2 regions of the Streptomyces sp. NPDC002309 genome follow, and region 2 is predicted to be linked to the other one. Evidence: riboswitches for the same ligand, from Rfam matches in the RefSeq annotation. Region 2 holds a riboswitch; the other holds the start of a gene.
What was found. Region 2 has a riboswitch for glycine ahead of gcvT (glycine cleavage system aminomethyltransferase GcvT). Riboswitches for the same ligand answer to the same signal wherever they lie in the genome.

Region 1 (5,100 bases), on a different contig from region 2:
AGCGGGACAAGGCCGAGTACCGCGACAAGATCGAGCAGATCCGTCAGGACAACGACGTGGCCGGCCCCGAGGACTTCGTCTTCGTCGAGGTGACGGTGACCGACCCGTCCGAGTTCGAGGCCGGTCTGACGGTCCGCGGCGAGGTCCTGCACAACCGGTACCGCGTGCTGACCCTGGAGTCCTCCTCCATCCCCAACGCCCTGGCCGCCCTGCTCCTGCACGTGCGCGACACGACGGGCTGCACCCCGCACATCTACTTCGAGTGGACCGAGGGCAACCCCTTCACCAATTTCCTGCGCTTCTTCCTGTTCGGACAGGGCGAGGTCGCCCCGGTCACCCGGGAGGTCCTGCGCGTCGCGGAACCGGACGTCGCTCGGCGCCCCCGCGTCCACACGGGCTGAGGCCGCTCCGGCGACGTCCGGGCAGGCCGGCACCTCAGCGCACACCGAAGCACCGGCGCGGCCCGGCCGACCGAGCCTGCCCGGTCCCGCCATGACGGGGTCCGCGTGGAATCGACAGACGTACACATCGACAGCGCTCGCCCCGGCCGGATCTCCCCGCACAACACGACGAGGGCCCCCGAAGGGAGCCCTCGTCCACCGGCGCCGGCCGCTTCCGCGACCGGCGCCGCCTGCGTCGTCCTCAGTCCTCGTACGCGTCCAGCGGCGGGCAGGAGCACACCAGGTTCCGGTCACCGAACGCCTGGTCGATACGGCGCACCGGCGGCCAGTACTTGTCGGCGACCGACACGCCGTTCGGGAAGACGGCCTCCTCGCGCGAGTACGCGTGGTTCCACTCGCCGCCCAGCAGGCCGACGGTGTGCGGAGCGTTGCTCAGCGGATTGTCGTCGGCCGGCCACTCGCCCGCGCCGACCTTCTCGATCTCCGCGCGAATCGCGATCATCGCCTCGCAGAACCGGTCGATCTCGGTGAGGTCCTCGGACTCGGTCGGCTCGATCATCAGCGTGCCGGCCACCGGGAACGACATCGTCGGCGCGTGGAACCCGTAGTCGATCAGTCGCTTGGCCACGTCGTCGACGCTGACGCCCGTCGCCTTGGTCAGCGGCCGCAGATCGATGATGCACTCGTGCGCGACCAGCCCGCCGGGGCCGGTGTACAGCACCGGGAAGTGCGGCTCCAGACGCTTGGCGATGTAGTTGGCGCTCAGCACAGCCACCTGCGTGGCCCGCTTCAGGCCCTCCCCGCCCATGAGCCGCACATAGGCCCAGGAGATCGGCAGGATCCCCGCGGAACCCCACGGCGCGGCCGAGATCGGACCGACCCCGGTCTCCGGCCCGGCCTCCGGCTGCAGGGGGTGGTTCGGCAGGTACGGCGCGAGGTGCGACCGCACGGCCACGGGACCGACACCCGGACCACCGCCGCCGTGCGGGATGCAGAACGTCTTGTGCAGGTTGAGGTGCGACACGTCGCCGCCGAAGTGCCCCGGCTTGGCGAGCCCCACCAGCGCGTTGAGGTTGGCCCCGTCCACGTAGACCTGACCGCCGGCGTCATGCACCTGGGCGCAGATGTCGGCCACGTGCTCCTCGAACACACCGTGCGTGGACGGGTACGTGATCATCAGGACCGAGAGCTCGTCGCGGTACTGCTCGATCTTCGCCCGCAGGTCCTCGACGTCGATCTCGCCGTCCTCGGCGGTCTTCACCACGACGACCTTCATGCCGGCCATCACGGCGCTCGCGGCGTTCGTGCCGTGCGCGGAGGACGGGATCAGGCAGACGGTCCGCTGCTCGTCGCCGTTGGCACGGTGGTACCCGCGCACGGCGAGCAGCCCGGCCAGCTCACCCTGCGAGCCGGCGTTCGGCTGCAACGACACCTTGTCGTAGCCGGTGACCTCGGCGAGACGGTCCTCCAGCTCGTGGATGAGCGTCAGATACCCAGCCGCCTGCTCGGCCGGCACGAACGGGTGCAGCTGACCGAACTCCGGCCAGGTGACCGGCTCCATCTCCGTGGTCGCGTTGAGCTTCATGGTGCAGGATCCGAGCGGGATCATGCCCCGGTCGAGCGCGTAGTCGCGGTCGGCGAGCCGGCGCAGGTAGCGCAGCATCGCGGTCTCGGAGCGGTGCTGCTGGAAGACCGGGTGCGTGAGGTACGCGTCGGTGCGCAGCAGCCCCTCGGGCAGCGCGTCCTCCGTGCGACCGTCCAGCGCCTCGATGTCCCCCTCGACACCGAACGCGGCCCACACGGCGGCCAGCTGGTCCCGGGTGGTGGTCTCGTCGCAGGACATGGAGACGTGGTCGGCGTCGATCCGCCACACGTTGACGCCGTTCGCGCGCGCGGCGGCGGTGACCTCGGCCGCCCGGCCCGGCACCCGCGCGGTGACGGTGTCGAAGTAGGCGCCGTGCACGATCTCGACACCGCCGTCACGCAGACCCGCGGCGAGGATCGCGGCGTACCGGTGGGTCCGCCGTGCGATGCCCTCCAGGCCCTCGGGCCCGTGGTAGACGGCGTACATCCCGGCCATCACGGCGAGCAGCACCTGCGCGGTGCAGATGTTGCTGGTCGCCTTCTCACGCCGGATGTGCTGCTCGCGCGTCTGGAGCGCCAGCCGGTAGGCCTTGTTGCCGTCCGCGTCGACGGAGACGCCCACGAGCCGCCCGGGCAGGCTGCGCGCGAACTTCTCCTGCACCGCCATGTAACCGGCGTGCGGCCCGCCGAAGCCCATCGGGACACCGAACCGCTGCGTGGTACCGACGGCGATGTCCGCGCCCAGCTCACCCGGCGACTTCAGCAGCGTCAGCGCCAGCAGGTCCGCGGCGACGGTGACGAGCGCGCCCCGCTCGTGCGCCTGGTCGATGACGGCCTTGATGTCGCGTACGGCCCCGGAGGCACCCGGGTACTGGATCAGCACGCCGTTGATCTCACGGTCCGCGATCTCGGCCGGGATACCGCCGGCGAGGTCGGCGACGACCACCTCGACCCCGGTCGGCTCGGCGCGGCCCTGGATCACGGCGATGGTCTGCGGCAGCGCGTCCGCGTCGACCAGGAAGAGGCCCTTCTTGTTCTTGCCCATGCGCCGGGAGAGCGCCATCGCCTCGGCCGCGGCCGTGCCCTCGTCGAGCAGCGAGGCACCCGAGGTCGGCAGCCCCGTGAGGTCGGCGACCACGGTCTGGAAGTTCAGCAGCGCCTCCAGCCGGCCCTGCGAGATCTCCGGCTGGTACGGGGTGTACGCCGTGTACCAGGCCGGGTTCTCCATGACGTTGCGCAGGACGACCGGCGGGGTGAAGGTCCCGTAGTAGCCGAGCCCGATCATGGAGCCCAGCACCTGGTTCCGGTCGGCGAGGGAGCGCAGCTCACGCAGCACCTCGGCCTCGGTGCGGGCGCCCGGCAGAGCGAGGGATGCGGCGTTCTTGATCACATCCGGTACCGCGGTGGCGGTGAGCTCGTCGAGCGAGCCGTAGCCGACCTGCGCGAGCATCTTGGCCCGCGCCTCCTGGTCGGGCCCGATGTGACGCTGCTCGAAGGGGATGCCCTGTTCGAGCTCGGAGAGCGGGATGCGCTGGGCGGTCATTGCGGAGGCCTCCTGGTCTGACGCGACCTTCGAGGGACACCCCGGCACGGGTGCCCCGACGGCCTCCCCCTCTGTCATCACAACCTGAGAGCTTCACCGGCCGCCACAGGACGTCCGGCTTGCACCGTCGGTGAGAGCGGGAGCCGTGACACCCGCTCTGCTTTCCAGAGTGACCTCTTCCGTGCGGTACGTGGGCCTGAGAGATTCCGGGGAGGATTTGCTCCTTCGGCGCCCCCCGGTGTGATCTCCGGAGGACTCTCCCGCACGGGGTCAGCAGCCGCTGCCAGGGTACCAGCGAGGTCAACGCCCCGGCGTTCGAGTGGCCGCGTCCCGCAATGTGCTCTTTTGTTGTGCTTACGGACGAGGTGCGAACCAGTGGAGGGCCCGTGCAGACCGATATCGATCCGCGCAACCTGATCGGCCGCAAGGCATTCGACCGTCACGGCAGCAAGATCGGCACCATCGACGAGGTGTACCTCGACGACGCGACCGGCGTACCGGAGTGGGCGGCCATACGGACCGGCCTGTTCAGCAGAGACGCCTTCGTCCCCCTGGAGCCGAGCGAGCTGATCGACGGCACGCTGCACGTCCCCTTCGAGCGCGCCCTCATCAAGGACGCCCCCGACTTCGGCGTCGGCCGGCACCTCTCCCCGGAGCAGGAACTCCAGCTCTACCACCACTACGGCCTCGACGTGGCCGCTCCCCCGACGCTCCCGGACCACGACTTCGGCAAGCTGGCCGGCTCGGAAGAGACGTGACCCGGAGGACTCAGCCCTGAAGCTCGGGTCTTCGCGCCACCAGCGGCAGCGGATCGGCCGGCTCCAGCGCGGGATCGTCGATCCGGAAGGTCCGCACCCGCCCGGGCTCCGACCCGGGCGTCTCGAAGCGCACGGTCACTCTCCCCAGCCCGCTGCCCTGCACCCATCCGTGCCCGTGCTCGGCGTGCCGCACGTCGTGCCCCGCGGCCCACCGTCTCGTGACGGGCCCCGCCTCCTCCCGCTCGGGCTCGTCCGCGGCGCCCTCCGCCGGCCCCGCGTCCCGCTCCCCCGCCGCCTGCGCGAACAGGTCCTCCTGGGTGTAGTCGGCCAGGCCGCTGACGCCGACCCCCAGCAGCCGCACGCCCCCGGTCGTGTCCACGGAGTCCAGCAGCCGGGCCGCCGCCTCCCGCACCACCGCGGGGTCGTCCGTGGGCCCCCGCAGCGTCTCGGAACGGGTCAGCGTCGAGAAGTCGTACCGCCGCACCTTCAGCACGATCGTCCGGCCGGAGAGCCCGGCCCCGCGCAGCCGCCGCACACACCGGTCCGCGAGCCGCTGCACCTCCAGCCCGACCCGGACCCGGTCATGGATGTCCACGTCGTAGGTGTCCTCGACCGACACGGACTTCGCCTCCCGCTCGGCGACCACGGGACGGTCGTCACGGGCCAGCGCCATGGCGTACAGCGCGTGCCCGTGCGCTTTGCCCAGGAGCCGGACGAGTTCGTCCTCGCCCGCCTCGGCGATCTCCTCCACCGTGACGATCCCGGCCCGGCGCAGATGGTCGCCCGTCGCGGGTCCCACCCCCGGCAGCGTCCG
Region 2 (5,100 bases):
GAGCGTGTCCGGCCGCGCCCGCGCCTCATCGGCCGCGCGGCACGGCGGTCTCGACAACCTTCGGGCGGAAAACGCTCAGCGGGAGGGGGGATATCCGTAGCCGCGGGGGGCCGTCTGCGCCGGCGCCCCGTGGGCCTCACGGTCGTAGAAGGGACGGGAGTTGGCGCGCAGCCACATCGCGACCGGGTCGAACTCGTCGGACATCGCGACCGTCGACACCGGCAGGCCGTCAGGGACGGCGCCGATGGACTGCTGCATCATCGCGCGTACCGAGTCCACGGCGGGCGGGGAGGTGTCGTACACGTCGAGACCGATGGCGAGGTACGGCGCCCCGAGCGTGGGCTGGACCCAGGCACGGCGCAACGAGCGGACCACCGGGGTGCGGTGGGCGTTTTGCGACAGCAGAGCATAGAACTGCGGGATCTGGATGCCGGGTTCGGACATCCGCAGGGGCCCGGCCGGCTGGCGGTCGAGGCCGGTGGCGATCCGGCGCAGGTCGAGCCACGGGATGCCGACGCCGCCGCCGGGGGCGTGCGGGTTCAGCCAGAGGCCGTAGTGGTCGGGATAGAGGGTGCGGGCCACGTCCAGGCCGTCGACCACCTCGTAACTGCGGTTCCAGCCGCTCGCCGAGAGCTCCTGGGCCGAGGTGACGCAGGGGGCGTAGCCGTTGCCGTCGACCTCCATGCTCCCGTACTGGGCGTCGGGGCTGCCGGCCTGGCCGTGCCACAGCAGCATCCAGATCTGGCCCGAGCCGGTGGTCGCGAGGGCGCGCAGGAGCGCCTCGTAGGCGTCGTAGCGCCCCGGCGTCACCTGGCGCAGCATGTGCTCGACCTGGCCGGCCGCGGCGGTGCCCGTGCCGCTAGCGCTCACTGTTTACGCCCCTTCGTGCAACGCCCTGTTCGAGCCGTGACCCTAGCTTAAGGGCGCCCACCGACTCAGGACCCGGTGTCTTCCCGCGAGTGCGGACAGGCGTGTGCCGGACACGCGGTTCCCCGCGCTGCTCCACGGGCGCCGGTCCTCGGGGTGTGTCACAAGACCCGCTGGTAGAACGGGCGCACCCGCTCCCGCAGCCACGAGACCACCGGGTCCTGGACGACGTCCATCAGGACCAGGTTGACCGGCCACCGGACCGGGACACGGCCGAGGGCGCGGCCGAGGGCGTCCAGCGGGGCGGCGCGCAGATCGCCCTCCCACTGGGAGAGTTCGACGCCGACGAACAGCACCGGCTGCCCCGTCTCGACGGCCGCCAGGCAGCGGCGGGCCGTGGTGACGATGCCGACGGCCTCGAACTCCGCGGACGCCGCCGTGAGGAAGTCGACCGGCTCGTCCTGCCAGTCCGGCTCGAAGAGGCGGACCCTGCCGCCGCTCGCCGCACCGTCCAGCGGATTGCGGCCGGCCCGGCCGAGTTCGGCGACCGCCGCGGGCGGCAGGGGGAGGCCGACCACGCCACCGGGGTTCACCACGATGCCCGCCTGCGGGGGCAGGCCGCGGGCGAACTCGACGGCGGGGGCGACGGTGAACGACATAGGGGAGCCGACGACCTGGCGGAACTGCTCCTCGGAGCTGAAGACCGGGACGTACGCCTGGCCGTCGATCTCCATGCCGGGCAGGTCGAGGGGGCCGCTGTCGGGTCCGCCGCCGCTCGGCAGCGGCACCCAGACGAAGCTACGGGCGAGCACCTCGACGATGCGGGCGCCGGCCGAGGGCACGCCGAGGGACGCCGAGAGCACCTCCTCCAGCTCGTTGCCGGGCCATCCGCCGTGCGGATGGGGGTGCGTCTGTGCCGGAAAGTCCCCCGGGAAGTCCATCTGCCTACCGCCTGCTCCGTACCAGTGCTACCGGCTGAAAAGGCTAACCCGCCCGCCCCGCCGCCCGTGGCGTCAGCCCGTGAAACCGATTCTGCGCAGGGTGTTCGCCGCGGACCGGTCCAGGAGGATCGCGGCGCCGCAACCACGGGGCAGGTCACCGCGCTCGGAACGGCGCACCAGGCGGGCGGCGGCGCGGCGGTGGCGCAGGAACGCGTACCGCGAGACACCCCGGCCGCGCTCGCGCTGGCCCGCCAGCGCCTGCTCGGCGGTGACGTCGAGCAGCAGCATGTGGAGGGTGCCGCCCCGACGGCGGGCCTCACGGGCCAGCCAGGCGCGCACCCATGCCTGCGTCCCGCAGTCGTGGACGACGACGCCCCTGCCGGAGCGCAGGGCGCGGCGCAGCCCCGCGTAGTGGGCGAGCCGGACGAGCGGGCGGTACACCGCGTACGGCAGCCAGTGCGGCGTCCCGGCGTCCCAGCGGTCGCGGGTGTCCTGGGAGTCGATGCGCGCGGCGCGGACCGCGCGCCGCATGAGGGTCGACTTGCCGCTGCCGGGCAGGCCGGTGATCACGACTAGGTCACGGGGGGCGAAGAGCAGGGCGTGCGGGCTGCGGCCCGCACGGTCGCGCAGGTCACGGACCACGGGGAACGGCAGGGCGCCGCACGCCTCCCGGGCCGGGGCGGTCGGCTGCTTGGGCAGTGCGAGGCCCGCGGTGGTCGCGTAGGCCGTTGTCCTGTTCACCGTGATCGTCCTCCCCTGGGGCGGTTCACGAGTCACCGTCCCCGTCGAGTGTAAAGAGAAGGTGATCGGGGGCGTCACGTGTTTCCGTCCGGTTCCGGCTACAAGCCTGCTACAACACACTGTGCCCGGTCGTGGACGCTGTGCGTCCCCTGGGGAAAGGTCCCCCTGCCGCACGCGGGCGATGCGTGCAATGATGTGGCCGCCAACTGCATACCGGCCGCTTGAATCCGCGCGGGAGAGTTCCCTGGCACATCGTGCCCGGGGCGCCGAAGGAGCAAGTCCCTCCCTTGAATCTCTCAGGCCCCGTTACCGCGCGGGCGAGGCACATCTGAAAAGCGGGCCGCTGCCGCAGTGGCTCCACCCAAGGTGCAAACCATGATCCCTCCTTCCACGGGACGGTCATGGCGAACCTCTCAGGTTCCGATGACAGATGGGGAGGAACGACCTCGCCGTCATGCCTTGGGAGACCGACCGATGAGCAGCACCGCACCCCGTCGCACCGCGCTCGATGCCCTGCATCGCTCGCTGGGCGCGACCATGACCGACTTCGCCGGCTGGGACATGCCCCTGCGCTACGGCTCCGAGCGCGACGAGCACCTCGCCGTGCGCACGAAGGCCGGACTCTTCGACCTCTCGCACATGGGTGAGATCACGGTCACCGGCCCGCAGGCCGCCCTGCTCCTGAACCACGCGCTCGTCGGCAACATCGCCTCCGTCGGCGTCGGCCGCGCCCGCTACACCATGATCTGCCAGGCCGACGGCGGCATCCTGGACGACCTGATCGTCTACCGGCTCGCCGACACCGAGTACATGGTCGTGGCCAACGCGAGCAACGCGCAGACCGTGCTGGACGCCCTCACCGCGCGCGCGGAGGGCTTCGACGCCGTCGTCCGCGACGACCGGGACGCCTACGCCCTTCTCGCCGTCCAGGGCCCCGAGTCGCCCGGCATCCTGGCGCGGCTGACCGACGCCGACCTCGACGGGCTGAAGTACTACGCCGGCCTGCCCGGCACCGTCGCGGGCGTCCCGGCGCTGATCGCGCGCACCGGGTACACCGGTGAGGACGGCTTCGAGCTGTTCGTGAAGCCGGAGCACGCCGTCGCGCTGTGGGAGGCGCTGACCGAGGCCGGCGCGGGCGTCGGACTGGTCCCGTGCGGGCTGTCCTGCCGGGACACACTGCGCCTGGAAGCCGGCATGCCCCTCTACGGGAACGAGCTGACCACCTCGCTCACCCCCTTCGACGCCGGGCTCGGCCGGGTGGTGAAGTTCGAGAAGGAGGGCGACTTCGTCGGGCGCGAGGCGCTCACCGAGGCCGCCGCGCGCTCCGAGGCCAAGCCGCCGCGCGTCCTCGTCGGGCTGATCGCCGAGGGCCGCCGGGTGCCGCGCGCCGGGTACGCCGTCGTCGCCGGCGGCGAGGTGATCGGCGAGGTCACCTCCGGCGCCCCCTCCCCCACGCTCGGCAAGCCCATCGCCATGGCCTACGTCGACGCCGCGCACGCGGCTCCGGGCACGCCGGGAGTCGGCGTGGACATCCGGGGCACCCACGAGCCGTACGAGGTCGTGGCGCTGCCGTTCTACAAGCGCCACAAGTAGACACTGGACCCGGGTCCATGTGACCCGGGGCACATTTCGCCTGCTCACGCACAGTTCGAGCGGGCGCCCCCCCTTTCCACAGCACTCCCCCGCGTACAGGAGAATCCAGGCCCATGAGCAACCCCCAGCAGCTGCGGTACAGCAAGGAGCACGAGTGGCTGTCGGTCGCCGAGGACGGCGTCTCGACGGTCGGCATCACCGAGTTCGCGGCGAACGCGCTCGGCGACGTCGTCTACGCCCAGCTCCCCGAGGTGGGCTCCCAGGTGACCGCGGGCGAGACCTGCGGCGAGCTGGAGTCGACCAAGTCGGTCAGCGACCTGTACTCCCCGGTCAGCGGTGAGATCACCGAGATCAACGAGGACGTGGTGAACGACCCGTCGCTGGTGAACTCCGCGCCCTTCGAGGGCGGCTGGCTGTTCAAGGTGCGGATCGCGGAGGAGCCCGCCGACCTGCTCTCCGCCGACGAGTACGCCCCCCACACCGCCGGCTGAGGAGTCGTAGCCACATGTCCGTCCTGAACACCCCGCTGCACGAGTACGACCCGGACGTCGCCGCCGCCGTCGACGCCGAGCTGCACCGCCAGCAGTCCACCCTCGAGATGATCGCCTCGGAGAACTTCGCTCCGGTCGCGGTCATGGAGGCGCAGGGCTCCGTCCTGACCAACAAGTACGCCGAGGGTTACCCCGGCCGGCGCTACTACGGCGGCTGCGAGCACGTCGACGTGATCGAGCAGATCGCGATCGACCGCGTCAAGGAGCTGTACGGCGCCGAGCACGCCAACGTGCAGCCGCACTCGGGCGCCCAGGCCAACGCCGCCGCGATGTTCGCGCTGCTCAAGCCCGGCGACACGATCATGGGTCTGAACCTGGCGCACGGCGGGCACCTGACCCACGGCATGAAGATCAACTTCTCGGGCAAGCTCTACGACGTGGTCGCGTACCACGTCGGCGAGGACGGC

Region 1: it holds a riboswitch for glycine, as region 2 does, so the genes downstream of both, gcvP (aminomethyl-transferring glycine dehydrogenase) here and gcvT (glycine cleavage system aminomethyltransferase GcvT) in region 2, are expected to answer to the same signal.

What each region holds. Positions count from the first base shown of each region.
Region 1 is NZ_JBSFCI010000059.1:17,307-22,406, forward strand. It holds gene ACWCPM_RS32140 (amino acid transporter) at 1-401, shown strand, start outside; gene gcvP (aminomethyl-transferring glycine dehydrogenase) at 643-3,528, opposite strand; glycine riboswitch at 3,703-3,801, opposite strand; gene ACWCPM_RS32150 (PRC-barrel domain-containing protein) at 3,915-4,286, shown strand; gene ACWCPM_RS32155 (DNA polymerase IV) at 4,297-5,100, opposite strand, start outside.
Region 2 is NZ_JBSFCI010000011.1:2,492-7,591, reverse strand. It holds gene ACWCPM_RS11790 (enhanced serine sensitivity protein SseB C-terminal domain-containing protein) at 76-870, opposite strand; gene ACWCPM_RS11785 (enhanced serine sensitivity protein SseB) at 1,029-1,808, opposite strand; gene ACWCPM_RS11780 (AAA family ATPase) at 1,881-2,549, opposite strand; glycine riboswitch at 2,772-2,871, shown strand; glycine riboswitch at 2,872-2,989, shown strand; gene gcvT (glycine cleavage system aminomethyltransferase GcvT) at 3,024-4,142, shown strand; gene gcvH (glycine cleavage system protein GcvH) at 4,256-4,633, shown strand; gene glyA (serine hydroxymethyltransferase) at 4,648-5,100, shown strand, end outside.